DNA from 3 places in the Psychrosphaera haliotis genome. Region 2 is predicted to be linked to each of the others. Evidence: predicted binding sites of a transcription regulator. Region 2 holds the regulator's gene; each other region holds the start of a gene.
The links. The regulator FliA, encoded in region 2, starts transcription of late flagellar genes. The targets are predictions, from matches to a motif close to CTAAAGNTNNNNNNNNNNNNGCCGATA.

Region 1 (5,055 bases), on a different contig from region 2:
GCATAATATTGGTATGGCTGTTGATTCTAAAGTGGGGTTACTTGTGCCAAATATTAAAGGTTGTGAATCTTTAAGCATTAAAGAAATTGCAGTTAAGATGACTGAAGTTACCGAGCAAGCTAGGGCAGGTAGATTGTCCCCTGAACAGCTTAAAGGCGGTACTATTTCAATATCAAATATTGGCGCTTTAGGTGGTACTACAGCAACACCAATTATCAACAAGCCTGAAGTAGCAATAGTTGCGCTAGGCAAGATGCAGCTATTACCTAGGTTTAATGATCAAGGTGAAGTAGAAGCTAGAAGAATGATGAACGTTAGCTGGTCTGGTGATCATCGTATAATCGATGGCGGTACAATTGCTCGCTTTAATAATTTATGGACAAAGTATCTAGAAAACCCTTCGTCTATGATTATGGACATGGTCTAAACAAAACTTTTAATTATTCAAACTAATAAAAACCCCAGACTTTGTAATAAAGCCTGGGGTTTTTTGGTATTAGCTTCGTTTAGTTATTAAAACTTAGTAACCACCTTTACATCTCCCGTTACCTTCGAAGCATCGATATATCCGATAACACTTGGGTTGGTAGAAACGAGCTTAAGTACCTCTTCCGAGTTCGCTACAGACTGAGGAGGGGTTCCTTTACCGGTAAACACAAGCTTTGACCAATATGCTTTTAATTGGCTTTCAGAACGTTTCAATACCTTCTCATTGAATTCTGAAGTTGCAGCCTGGCTATTATCCAAATTAACAGGAATGATTTGATTCCCATTGGGGAACGACTTCATTTTGCCTGTAAAGATACGAGCTACGGATTTTTCATCCAAAGCTGAGTCATTTGACGGATGAACAATAACTGCGATTTCTGCAAACGAGTTAAACGATAGTGCTGCTAATATTAATAAAAGTTTTTTCATTTTTTTCCCCTAGAAAACTAAATCTATACCAAATGTAAGTGCTTTACTGTCACCAGCTACTGCATATTCATATGAATTATCGTTTACAACATCATATTGAACTTTAAATGCAGCTGATGGATGGAAGTCATAACGGATACCTACAGAAGTAGTATCGTGGTCCTCGCCGTCACTAATTGGTGAACCGTCTAGGTAATCACCAGTTTGATCAAGCTTTGAATATGATAAGTATGGTGTGAAGGTGCCAAAGTTATGGCCAATACTCACCATTAGAGAATCAAGTTCTCCATCGTCATCTAATTCAAGTTGGTTTATTTCGGTAAGTAGGAAAGTATCACCCCAGGTGGCGTTTATGGCCATTCCTAAAAAAGTACCATCGCGCTCTGTTTTTCCACCCCAAGTTTGTTGCACTCCGCTACGAAAACGCTCGTTTGTATAAGTCATTGCGGTGAAACGCAATTCTAACCAGTCGTTACTAGCGTTAAATACAGCTCCAAAAATATCTTTCCAAATCTCTGTTGTTGGCTCTATAAAGAAAAACTGACTCAACAATCTGTTGTTTTCGCTTTCTTCTTTACCGGTATAAAAGTTACTGCTTATAGACCAGTCACCAATATGTCCAGAATAAAGTGCATTTATACCGTTGTAGTTAAATACTTGCCAGGTATAGGTGTCAGCAGGCGGTCTAAGCCAAACATAAGCAAAGCCTACATCATAAAAATCTGAGTAGTAAAAGAGCGGTAGGCGTTTTTTACCAGCCTGTATGGTCCATTGATCATTAATTTCGTACGAAAGGTAGGCCCATTCAAATGTAGTATCGAAACTATCAGCGCCTCGAGAAACAATTTGAGCTGTCGCAGAAAGTCCATCTGACAGCGTTGCTTTAACTTGCAGTCCGAATAAACTTTCTTGTTTAAAAGATAAATCTTCACTGTAGGCCGATACAATTGGGTAATCAGCTAAAAATGTGGGAGGAACGTCATAATGGGGTACACCGTCGCCACTTAAAACTTTACCCGCCGTTATACTTGCAAAGCCAGTAAAATCGATATCGGCTTTAGCACTTCCATGTGCGAGCAATGTGCAAATAGCGGTAACTAAATAAACATTTTTTCGCATTGTTGAGACCTTAAAAACAATTAATGTCTTAAAGGTATATATCCGAAATGGCAAATTTACAAATATCGAGCGGTAATTTTTATGATAATCATTAGAATACGCGGAGATTGAGATCAAGAAAGGCACAACAAGTGTTGTGCCTTTCTTTTGAAATGTGGTGGAGGGAGGTGGATTCGAACCACCGAAGGTAGAACCGTCAGATTTACAGTCTGATCCCTTTGGCCACTCGGGAACCCCTCCAGAACGAGACGCATAATAACAAAGAAAAAAATTCTGTAAACAAATAATTAAAGAAAATTTGACGACTGCCGAAATAATGACTAGTTAAGGTTTTAAAGAAGTAGCCATAGTGTCAAATAATGTAGATTACAGCCCTGAATATTCCACTGTGAATCAGACTGCCAATGTTGTTCGTGAGTCGGTGTATTACAATGACATCAGAAAAGCAGTAGATAGTTCGGACAGCGGTAGTTTTAAGATGTTGTTGTCGATGTTAACGAAAGACGCAACTGAGTTTGACCAGTTTAATCAGGTTTCTACACGTACAACGCTTACGGATAAAAATGTTCAACAAATTTTTTCTACTCCGAGTGCACCGCTTTATGGACAAACAGACCGACAACGTTCTACACACCAGAATGAATTAATATCCAATGGCCATTTTCAAGATGTCCGTCTAGAAAATACACTTAGGCCTGAAGCTCTATCTTATAAAAGCCAATTGCTAGAACAAAGTCTTATAGACAGCTTGGATTACAACGTAAAACAACGAACGGTCAATCCCGCAATTATAGGAAGTCAGGAACATTCAAATTCATCTCATGAACCAAAAGCTACTAATCATTCGAAAATAGTGAATATTCATAGTATTGAACGTCCTAACTCAATGGATATCGATAGTTGGTTCAATACGTTAACTGCATCAAGAAGTTTAGACTTAGTTGGGTAGAACTGGTTATAATCAAGCTAATTAAGTTTAGATTGTTGAGTATTACAGCCGCTATGATCCGTAGAATTCCCGCTCAAAAAACGTTAGACCCAGTTGTTGCTGACTTCTGTTCGTTATTATCAGAACGAAGCTCATCATATTGTGGTGACATTGAGACAAGTTACGGCTCTCGATTATCCCAGTCTACGGATAACAGTATTTACCAAGCCATTCCTCAAGCAATCTTATTCCCTAAAACTAAAGCTGATGTTTTAGCAATAATGTCGGCAGCAAACAAAAACGAATACAAGCACTTAAAGTTCACACCAAAGGGCGGTGGTACGGGCACTAATGGACAGTCACTAACTAATTACATAGTTGTAGATATGTCTCGTCATATGCGAGAGATAATCGAAATAAACGTTGAAGAAAAATGGGTCCGTGTACAGTCAGGTGTTATCAAGGATCAATTAAATGACTTTTTGAAGCCCTATGGTTTCTTTTTTGCACCAGACTTATCTACTTCAAACAGAGCTACCATAGGCGGTATGATAAATACTGACGCATCTGGTCAAGGTTCACTCGTTTATGGCAAAACTAGTGATCATGTTATAGAGCTAGATGCTGTCACTGTTTCAGGGCACAACCTTTCTACCAAAAAAATGTTAACGTCTGAAGCATTGAAGATTGCGAACAGCGATGATCAAAATGCAAAAATTTACCGCCAAGTTTACGAAACATGTTTTTCACAACGAAATAAAATCCTTGAAACGTTTCCAAGATTAAATCGCTTTTTGACCGGCTATGATTTAGAGCATGTTTTTAACGACGATTTAACTGAGTTTGACTTAGGAAGGGTATTAGCTGGTTCTGAAGGTACATTGGCGTTTATAACAGAAGCAAAGTTAAATATAACGCCTATCGCAAAATTCAAAACCATGATTAATATCACCTACGATAGTTTTGATTCGGCTTTACGTAACTCTCCTTTTTTAGTCGACGCAAAAGCAACATCAGTTGAGACCATTGACAGCACAGTTCTGAACCTAGCGAAACAAGATGTGGTTTGGGCGGACGTAGCAGATTTGATTATAGAAAAGCCTGGTAGTGTTGTTGATGGCTTAAATATTGTTGAGTTTAATGACGAAGATGATCAGAACCAAACGGCGAAGGTTTCAAGCCTGTGTAACCGATTAGACGATTTGATTGCCAAGCAGCAATCCGGTGTTCTCACTTACAGCGTGACAAATGACCGTGCAGACATGGGCCGAGTTTATGCCATGCGTAAAAAATCAGTGGGCTTACTAGGTAACGTTCAGGGAGATAAAAAGCCGATCGCTTTTGCTGAGGATACAGCAGTCCCACCAGAGAATTTAGCAGATTTTATCTCGGAATTTAGGGCTGTACTGGATAAACATAATTTAAAGTATGGCATGTTTGGCCATGTAGACGCGGGGGTGCTTCATGTGAGGCCTGCGCTTAACATGATGGACCCAGAGCAAGAGAAAGTCTTACGTAGTATATCTGATGAAGTCGTAGCACTTACGGCTAAATATAATGGTCTAATGTGGGGCGAGCATGGAAAAGGTTACCGTAGTGAATATGGCCCAGAATTTTTTGGTGCTGAATTATTTAATGAACTGAGAAAAATAAAAACTGCATTCGATTCTAAAAATAGACTAAACCCAGGTAAAATTTGTACGCCGTTAGATTCAAACGAAAAACTAGTAAGCGTAGATAGCGTTAAACGTGGGAAGTTTGATAGCGAAATACCTATTGAGATTAGACAAGAATTCCCTCAAACAATAAATTGTAATGGTAATGGCTTATGCTTTAATTACGATGAATCTAGTGTGATGTGTCCCTCTTATAAAGCAACACGCGATAGACGTTTTTCTCCAAAAGGACGTGCAACGTTAATGCGAGAATGGCTTCGCCTTCAAGGTGAAAACATGTCTCCATCAAATATGATGCTTGCTAAAACAACACTGATAAACTTATTGTGGCTACCATATAAGGTCGTTTTTTCTATTGGTAAAAAGCTAGGCATGTATGACTTTAGTCATGAAGTAAAAGACAGTATGGATGCC
Region 2 (5,055 bases):
CTCAGAACTTACTTGAAATGATTCAAAAGAACTACCCAAAACTGGTCGATGGCCTAGTACCAGAAATGTTGTCACTTTCTGTTCTGACAAAAGTATTACAGAACTTATTAAGTGAGAACGTAACTATTCGCGATATGCGTTCAATTATTCAAACCCTTGTTGAGTATGCACCTAAAAGCCAAGATCCTGATGTTTTAACCGCCGCCTGTCGAATTTCACTACGTCGATTTATCGTCCAAGATATCGCTGGTTCAACTAATGAAATACCTGTCATAACCTTGGCGCCTGAGTTGGAACAGATGTTGCAACAGTCCCTGCAGTCAGCCGGAAATGAAGGTGCTGGCATAGAGCCTGGCTTAGCTGAACGAATTCAAACTTCTTTAGCTGAAGCACACAGGAATCTGGAATTATCAGGTGAGCCGTCAATATTATTGACCTCTGGAATGTTGCGAAGCGTGTTATCTCGTTTTGTTAAACATAGCTTACCAGGCATGGTTATCTTGTCTTATCAAGAAATACCGGAAGAAAAACAAATTAAGATTGTCAGTTCAGTTGGTTAGAGCTGTTTGACGGAGGTTTAAAGTGAAAATTAAGCGTTATTTTGCAAAAGATATGAGAACGGCACTAACTCAAGTTAAAGAAGAGTTAGGTCCAGAAGCTGTAATTATGTCCAATAAAAAAACAGCGACAGGTGTAGAAATTGTTGCAGCAATTGACGCTGATGCGCAGCCTCAACCTAAATCACCAGCTTTAGCTCAAAATACGCCAGTAGCAAACTCTGCTTCTGCACCTAATGCACATCAGTTTGATGGTCCAAATGCAGAAGGGGCTGCAAAGATAGCAAGCTCACTTGAAGAGTTGCTCAAGCGCCAAAGAGCCGACTCAGCTGGCACACCTTCAAATACTTACCAGCCAAACTCTGTGCCGCAAGTTGCGGCTGCTAATAATGATTTATCTAACCAACAAAAATCTGAATTGGCAACACAAGCACTTTCACAACAAGCCGAGTCAGAATTTGAGCAGTGGCTAAACCGTGCTCGCAACACAGTGCAAGACCAGTCTGAGCAAATAAATACTAACCAAGTAGCGCCTGTAGCTGCGCCGCAAAATAACGTAAGTCAAATTAACGAACAACCAAATAACATATCGGGCCACAATGTAATTCAAGGTCAGTTTGACAAGCAAATGTCGGACTTAAAAGATGAAATGAATTCCATTAAAGAGCTGCTAAAGCATCAAGTTTCTGAACTAATGTTACAAGACGCTAATCGTAAATCTCCAGTTAAAGCAATGTTAGTTAAAAAGTTAAATAACATGGGCCTATCGTCAAATGTTGCTGAACATTTATCTCATTTTATTAGCGATGACCTAGAAGCTCAGCAGGCTTGGCCAAAAATGCTTGAGCTATTAACTGAGCAGTTAAATACAACCGATAATGAAATTATTAAACGTGGCGGCGTGTATTCATTAGTTGGTCCTACAGGCGTTGGTAAAACGACTACAATTGCAAAGTTAGCAGCACGTTTTGCGCAAATCCATGGTGCCGATAAAGTGGGTCTGATTACCACTGATAGTTTTAGGATTGGTGCATTAGAGCAATTGGGTACTTATGCAAAAATACTCGGCTGTCCACTTAAGCAAGCAAAAAATACTGAAGAACTTTCAGAAGCGATCTACCAATTACGAGATAAAAAGCTATTGTTAATAGATACAGCAGGAATGAGCCAAAGAGACATTAAATTGACGGAACGTTTGAATCATTTATTAACAAAATCAAGAGTAAATATTAAAAATTACTTAGTGCTTTCAGCAACATCTCAAATGAGTGTTTTACACGAAAGTGTTCAACATTTTAAAACAATTCCACTGTCGGGCTGTATCTTTACTAAAATAGATGAGTCTTTGAGTTTAGGTGAGTTAATTAGTGTTGCAATTCATAATCGACTACCAATTGGCTATTTAACCAACGGTCAACGCGTACCAGAGGACATAAGGGTTGCAAATGGACAGAAAATTGTGCAAAAAGCTAATCAGCTATATGAACTTAAAGAAAAAGTTTCTAATAAAAATAATAAGGTAGTGCCAAAAGCAGTGGGCATGTATGATTAATATTACTTCTGATCAAGCTAGCGGTTTACGAAATATGTCGATGGCGAAAAAAACAAAAGTTATTGCAGTAACAGGTGGAAAGGGCGGAGTTGGAAAAACCAGCGTATCGCTAAATACTGCAATTGCTTTGGCGCAAACAGGACTTAACGTTCTTGTGCTTGATGCTGACCTCGGGTTAGCGAATTGCGATGTTATGCTTGGGCTTCGCGTCCATAAAAATCTCTCACATGTATTATCAGGTGAGGCCGAATTAGACGATATTTTAGTCGAAGGCCCATCGGGTATAAAAATTGTCCCTGCAACATCAGGCTCAATCGATATGGTTGAGCTTTCTGCCGCCCAGCACGCTGGTTTAATTAGGGCTTTCAGCGAAATGAAAACGCCGGTTGATGTATTTATTGTCGATACCGCCGCCGGAATATCAGATATGGTGCTATCCTTCTCAAGAGCTTCTCACGAAGTTCTTTGCGTTGTGTGTGATGAACCAACTTCAATTACAGATGCTTATGCACTTATTAAGATATTGAATCGTGATCATGGCGTAGCGAAATTCAAAGTTGTTGCTAATATGGTAAGAACGATGAAGGAAGGGCGGGATTTATTCAAAAAATTGACTATGGTTACAGACAGGTTTTTAGATGTAACGTTGGAACTAACCGCCATTATTCCCTTTGATGATAACTTGCGTAAAGCGGTTCGTCGTCAAAAGGCTATTGTAGATGCGTTTCCCCGTTCACCTTCAGCGGTGGCATTTAAAACGTTGGCAGCAAAAATTAATAAATGGCCAACACCATCACATGCGTCTGGTAATTTAGAGTTTTTTTTAGAGCAACTGGTCAACTAAGAGGTTTCTGTTGAACAATAAAGTAGCGACCGCCTACGAAGCTCAACAAACATTGTCGAATGTTGTGGAAAAACATTCAGTTTTGGTAAAAAGGATTGCTCACCATTTAGCAGCTCGGCTGCCCGATAGTGTTTTAGTTGATGATTTAATTCAGGCTGGCATGATAGGACTTATTGAAGCATCTAAGAACTTTGATCACAGCAAAGGAGCGAGCTTCGAAACTTATGCGGGTATCCGTATACGTGGGTCTATGTTAGATGAGATGAGGCGTGGAGATTGGACTCCTAGGTCTGTTCATCGAAACTCAAGAATGGTTGCAGAAAAAATATCTCAACTAGAGTCTGCCTTAGGCCGAGACGTTAAAGACGTTGAAGTTGCAGAATCCTTAAATGTTTCAATCGACCAATATCATCAGATGCTGAAAGAAGCAACAAATGGCAAGGTGTTGGGTTTAGAAGACTTGGGTGTAACGGAAGATGTTATAGCCCCAGCAAGTGAAAGTGGTAAAGATTTAACTTATGGTGGGGTAGAAAAAAGCTCATTTAACAAGAGCCTATCAAGTACTATAAAAACCTTACCAGAAAGAGAAGCAATGATTTTGTCACTTTATTACGATGATGAGCTAAATTTAAGAGAGATAGGCGAAATTCTCAATGTTAGTGAGTCTAGAGTGAGTCAAATTCATAGCCAAGCACTTGTTCGATTAAAGTCAAGATTAAAAGATTGGTTGATTTAACTTGTATATTGCCAATTTTTATTAATAATAATTACTGTAAATTAATAATTTACCTCACTGGAGGATGCTTTGGATAAGAATATGAAAATTCTGGTTGTTGATGACTTTTCAACAATGAGAAGAATCATCAAGAACCTTCTTCGTGACTTAGGGTTTACTAATGTCTCAGAAGCAGATGATGGCAGCACAGCGTTGCCAATGTTACAAAATGGTGATTTTGATTTTGTAGTAACAGACTGGAATATGCCAGGAATGCAGGGAATCGATCTGCTTAGAGAAATTCGTAAAGACGATAAACTCAAGCATATGCCTGTAATGATGGTAACTGCCGAAGCTAAAAAAGAGCAGATTGTAGCGGCGGCCCAAGCCGGTGTGAATGGATATATTGTTAAGCCATTTACTGCAGCTACATTGAAAGGCAAGCTGGATAAAATCTTCGAACGATTAGAATAATCTGATAAGGGGTCGCTATGTCTGAAGAGACTAACCCGCAGATTTCGTTGGAAGACGCAAAAGCCCTCGTTGAGGCGCTTGAGGCTGGAGACAATGCATCTGCTAACATGATATTACGCGAAGTTACGAGTAAGGAACATGGTGAGCTTTTTGGTGAAGTAGGAAAGCTAACTAGGCAATTACACGACTCTCTAAGCAACTTTCAACTAGACCCTAAGATTGCAAATTTAGCGTCAGATGATATCCCAGATGCAAAAGAGCGTCTAAACTATGTTATGAAAGTAACAGAAGACGCAGCAAATAAAACAATGGACGCCATAGACACAGGGCTTCCACTGACAGATAAAATCAATAGTGATATTGTTAAGCTGAAACCCGAATGGGACAAGCTAATGCAACGTCAGATTGAATTAGGCGAGTTTAAGTCACTTTGCTATTCCATAAATGAGTTTATGGAAAGTGCGGAGACGGATAGCGCAAAAATTCATGCGATTATGACAGAAATTTTGTTAGCTCAAGACTTTCAAGATTTAACTGGGCAGGTTATCAAACGAGTTATAGAGCTTGTTAAAGAAGTTGAAGAAAGCCTGATTCACTTATTAACTGTTTTTGGTGAACCTAACCAAAATACAGCTAATGAAGCGAAGAAACCAGTCGATAACAATGGGGCAGAGGGACCGATTATTGATGCAGAGACTCGCGAAGATGCAGTTTCTAATCAAGATGAAGTTGATGACCTATTGTCTAGTTTAGGCTTTTAAATTAGGGGAGATGCCGAATGGCATTGGACGTGGATCAAGAAATACTACAAGATTTCTTAATTGAAGCAGCAGAAATTTTAGAGTTGCTATCAGAAGAGTTAGTTGAACTGGAAAACGATCCAGAAAACGCTGACCTACTAAACTCTATATTT
Region 3 (5,055 bases), 140 kb from region 2:
TTCAGTCATTATGATCCTCTGATTTCATGCAGATTAAATTTAAGTGCAGCAAATGTACCACATGGATATTTAAACGTATAGACGTCTAAATGCTATTTATTTTGATTGTCTAAGGGCCTCGGCTCTTTTGTCTCTCATTTCCACATCAGCTTCAACATTCCAGCCTAACATCTGTTTGTCTATAATTTCAGATAAGGCATCAATATGTTCAGCTTCATCGTTTAAGCAACTTATATACTCAAACTTTTCACCACCTGCTTCTAAAAAGTAATCTCTGTTTTCTTCGCCTATTTCTTCTATTGTCTCTAGGCAATCTGCTGAGAAGCCTGGACAAACAACTTGCACTGACTTAATACCTTCAGATGGAAGTGCTTTTAAAGTGTGATCCAAATAAGGTTTAACCCACTCTTCTTTACCAAATCTTGATTGAAAACAAGTTAGGTATTCGCCCTCACCTAGCCCCAGCTCTTCCGCTAGCAACCTTGATGTTTTATGACACTGGCAAGCATAAGGATCGCCGTTGTGCCAATATCGATTAGGAATACCATGATAAGAGAAAATAAGTTTGTCTGCTTTACCATTTGCTTCCCAAGACTTTCTAATCTTATTTGCTAACGCAACAATCAGCTTCTTCGAGTCAGTATAATGATTTACAAAACGGAGCTCTGGTATAAAACGGGTTTTCTTAAATACATCTGCCACCGCATCAAAAGTTGACGCCGTTGTTGTTGCTGAGTACTGAGGGTACAAAGGCAAAACAATAACCTTTCGAGCGCCTTGGTTAAGCAAGCCCTGCAGTTTACTTTCTACTGAAGGGTTGCCATAACGCATTGCAAAATCGACTATCACATCACTATTATCAGAATAATGTTCCGCGACTTTGTTGGCTATGTTTTGAGTGTTTACTAGCAGCGGCGATCCCTCTTCAGTCCAAACGCCTTTGTAAGCCTTGGCAGAACGACGAGAGCGAAATGGAAGAATCACACCATTTAAAATACACCACCAAATTAGTCGCGGTATTTCTACTACTCGGGGATCCGACAAAAACTCTTTTAGATAAGGCTTTAGCGCTTCTTTAGTGGGCGCATCTGGCGTACCTAAATTTGTTAACAACACGCCTATTTTATCTTGCTGTCCATGGCTGAAATTTGGGGTATTTTGAAACTTCATTATTTTCTCTATATTTACTAATTTTTGCGATTTGAGGTAGTACGCTTACTTTCTCTTTTTCGTTTACTTTAAATGATTTACTAAAAACAGGTTTAGAATTTACATTAAAGGCCGATACATTTTTATTAAAGAGTAGCTCACCACGTCAGAGAGTTGTATGTATTCTAGCGCGATAAAACTAGTTTTGCTGATAACTTTATTACTTAACAGTAATTTAGTTAAGTCAGCTGTGCCAAGTGATCAGGCCAATAGCCAAACGACAAATCAACTGAGTGCTTCTTCATTATTATTCCAAGACTTAAAACGTTACATTCCTGAGCAAAACGTTCGAGTCCTTAAAACAGAAAAAAACGAACAATTTGTCGCCTTACACAAAGAAGAAACAACAGGTATTCCTAAGGGAATTGCTTTTATATTGCCCGATATCAATCAATCTATTTTTAGGCAGGCCGTGACTACTGCACTTTATAAAGACTTAGACAACTACGGCTGGACATCATTAGTTCTCACCATGCCTTCGTTACCAGAGCTAAAACAAGCCTGGGTAAATGAATCTGATAGCCCGCAAGAAAATGAGCAAGTTGAGACTTCTGATCAATCAGAGCAACAAGGCGCCGCGCAGAGCACTTCCGACGAGTCGTCACAACAAACTGAATCTCAGAATGATCAGCAAACGGAAAATACTGACGACACAACAAGTAATGTTGAGCAAGCAGCCATTGACCCATCTTTATACGCACAATTGGAAGACTTGAGTCCTAATTATGAGGCAGAGTTCAGCGAGCGAATTCAAAAAGCGATTGGTGAACGTTTAGAATCTGGCTTTGAGTTTACTAGCATTTATCCCGGCTTTTATTTAATGATTTGTGAGGGGCAATCCTGCTTTTGGTTAAATCGATTAATAGCGGAGCAAAAAATACCTGAACCTGACGGTTTAATCATGATTGGTGCCTATATGCCACAAGCAGATTTAAACCGAGCTTTTGCAGATGAAGTGGCTAAAACTGAGTTTCCAGTGCTTGACATTATTTCAGCAAACCATAACCAATGGACACATGCGATAAAGAAGTGGCGAAAGAAAATGGCACGTAAAAATTTCAAAACTAACTATCGCCAACGTGAACTCACTTTCTTTTTTGACTACCGAGACCAACAGAGAAGAATGATAAAAGAAATATACGGTTTTACTAACGCCGTGGGCTTATAGATTATTGGATTAGTTAGTTGGTTAGTTGGTGGTTGGGCGCTCTCACTCACCCAGCAAGCATTTAACAAAGGAAGCGAGTGAACTGGAAGGTTTAAAGCTCGCTTAAAAGTCACGAGCCTTTTTGATAATTTCATAAGCAGACTGTATATCTTGAGTTTTTTGTTTGGCCACTTCCATCATCTCTGGCGGTAACCCTTTGGCAACCAGTTTATCCGGGTGGTTTTGAGACATTAAACGCTTATATGCCCTTTTGATATCTCTCACTGAATCTCTGTCACTTACTCCAATTACAGCATAGGCGTCTAATAAGCTTGGCGCTTTTGCTTCTTGAGAAGAAGAACTCTTTCGATCATATTGTTTGTACTTTTCTTGTTGCTGCTGTTTATAATTTTGGAAGCGCATTTCTGCTTCCCACATGGCAATCAACTGAGTCAGATTACGCTTATTAAAGCCCAGTTGCTTAGCAATGTTAATTAACAAGTTATATTCGTCAGCTTCCAGAATAGAGTCTGAGTAGGCCGTTTGAATTTGGATTTCTAAAAAAAACTGGCATAAGTCTCGGCGATTGCCAAAATGGTTCTTAAATTGTTTTATTTTTTTCTTTAATGGAAAACCAAGTAACTTGCCTTCACGAAATGCATCCTTCGCTTCCGCGACTTGCTGTTCGTTTAGGCGCATTTGATCCATAAAGTCATTGGCGGTTTTTATATGTTCTGGCGTTACACGGCCGCTGGCTTTTGCAACATGCCCCATAACTGAAAACGTAGTGTAAAAGAAGATTGATTGTTTGGCATCATTACTTATTAACCACTCTTCAACGTTACCTTTGTCATTCATTCGTTGTAGAGCTTTGTCAAATAAGTGGCCGATCCACAACCCAGCTAACGCCCCTAAAAAATGGCGAACCAATAAAAAACCAAACAACGCACCTGCTATTTTTCCTATCACTACTAATCACTTCCAACTAATGAAACGTTTAAACCGGATTAATTACACTCAATTTCCGCTAGTTTCGTAGTATACAATAAAAAAATCGTATAGAATTCATCAGTTATTAAATTATTTTAGACCAGCGAAATTATGCGTTTCACGCTTCTGGTTATTGGTTAGTTGAGGTTATTTAAAGTTTGAAAAAGCACTCTGCACAAAAGGCACTTATTTTATGGACAGGTTTGGTATGTTTGCCAGCTTTTGCAGATCCACTATGCCATCAACCGTTACAATCAAAAAGTGCATTAAAATCAGTCTCTAATGCATTTAGCGGAACAATCCCCCAAGATACATTTGTTGTTCAAAGTGATTCCACAGACATCATTCGAGGCGAGAGAATTCAATTCGATGGCAACGTTATTATTTTTCAAAAACAACAAACCGTGCGAGCCGAACAAGCAACCTTTGATGAAGAAACCGGACAATTTTTAGCCCAAGGTAATGTCGAACTGTCTTCACAAGCTGCCACTGTGATTGGTGAATCAATCTTCATTGATGAAAAGAACAAAAATTTCGAGCTAATAAGCGCCGATTATCAATTTGGATTTAACGCCGGACGAGGCACTGCTCAATCTTTTTCAATAAAAAACAACAACGAACTGTCTTTAGAGTTGGCAACTTTTACTACTTGCCCTGGCGATGATCCTAGCTGGTTGTTCTCTTCAAGTGAGATAGACATAAAACAGGAAGAAGGCTGGGGTGAAGCTTGGAACACTGTTTTTAAAATTGGTGATGTGCCTATTTTGTATGTTCCCTACATTACATTCCCACTAACTGATGTTCGAAAAAGCGGATTACTATTTCCTGAGTTTGGCAGTTCTAGTCGATACGGTGCCTATTATGCACAACCCATTTATTTTAATCTTGCTCCTAATTACGACTTAACACTAACGCCTGCTTATATGTCGCAGCGTGGTTGGCTACTTGAGAGTAATTTGCGTCATTTGTCTGAAAGTACAGAAAATACTTTACAGTTGGAGTATCTAAATAGTGATCAACGATACCCAGAACTGGACGAGCGATATTTGGCATTTGTGCAACATGAGTCTGTTTTAAATAAAAACTGGAACTTGCAAGTTCAATGGACCGAACTGAGTGACGATAATTATATCAGTGAATTTAACAGTGATTACCATCACCAAGCTGATACACACCTGAATAATTTTGCTTTTTTACGTTACTCTACAAAAAGCACTCAATTAAATATATTCACCCAAGATATGGTTGAATTAGGTCAACATGACCCGTCTTATAAAATTCCTTTTCAAGTTGATCTAGACTGGGATGCAGTAACGTCAGAGTCTGGTTTAGGGGTCAATATTAAATCAAGCTATACCCACTTTGAAAATAGTGAAAAAGATGAACACCGGGTAGACCGGCTTCATGTAGAGCCTGCTATTAGTTACAATTACTACCACCCTAGCTTTCAGTTCGAATCTACACTTTCTTATTTAGCTACTCACTATCAACAGCAATTTAAAAGTGACAACGAGCAGAATAAAATTGACCGAGGTGTGGGTAAATTTAGACTTTTAACCGGTTTAAACTTCGAGAAACAAACTCAATTCTTTGGAAATAACGTAAGACAAACCTTAGAGCCAAAACTGCAATACGTATATGTGCAAAGCTCTAATCAAGAAGGCATAGGTCTTTACGACTCTCAAAAGTTAAAAGAAGATTATTTTGCT

Region 1: the regulator FliA is predicted to act here: its motif matches at 2,325-2,351, upstream of ABD009_RS00765 (VC2046/SO_2500 family protein).
Region 3: the regulator FliA is predicted to act here: its motif matches at 1,261-1,287, upstream of ABD009_RS04100 (DUF3530 family protein).

Annotation. Positions count from the first base shown of each region.
Region 1 is NZ_BAAAFQ010000001.1:171,313-176,367, forward strand. It holds gene ABD009_RS00745 (dihydrolipoyllysine-residue acetyltransferase) at 1-427, shown strand, start outside; gene ABD009_RS00750 (type 2 periplasmic-binding domain-containing protein) at 514-918, opposite strand; gene ABD009_RS00755 (porin) at 928-2,037, opposite strand; tRNA gene ABD009_RS00760 (tRNA-Tyr) at 2,193-2,277, opposite strand; gene ABD009_RS00765 (VC2046/SO_2500 family protein) at 2,387-2,986, shown strand; gene ydiJ (D-2-hydroxyglutarate dehydrogenase YdiJ) at 3,040-5,055, shown strand, end outside.
Region 2 is NZ_BAAAFQ010000004.1:182,810-187,864, reverse strand. It holds gene flhA (flagellar biosynthesis protein FlhA) at 1-560, shown strand, start outside; gene flhF (flagellar biosynthesis GTPase FlhF) at 583-2,109, shown strand; gene ABD009_RS03510 (MinD/ParA family protein) at 2,102-2,953, shown strand; gene ABD009_RS03505 (RNA polymerase sigma factor FliA) at 2,964-3,689, shown strand; gene cheY (chemotaxis response regulator CheY) at 3,759-4,142, shown strand; gene ABD009_RS03495 (protein phosphatase CheZ) at 4,160-4,903, shown strand; gene ABD009_RS03490 (chemotaxis protein CheA) at 4,921-5,055, shown strand, end outside.
Region 3 is NZ_BAAAFQ010000004.1:319,812-324,866, forward strand. It holds gene ABD009_RS04090 (Na+/H+ antiporter NhaC family protein) at 1-9, opposite strand, end outside; gene hemH (ferrochelatase) at 97-1,170, opposite strand; gene ABD009_RS04100 (DUF3530 family protein) at 1,328-2,377, shown strand; gene djlA (co-chaperone DjlA) at 2,480-3,325, opposite strand; gene ABD009_RS04110 (LPS-assembly protein LptD) at 3,505-5,055, shown strand, end outside.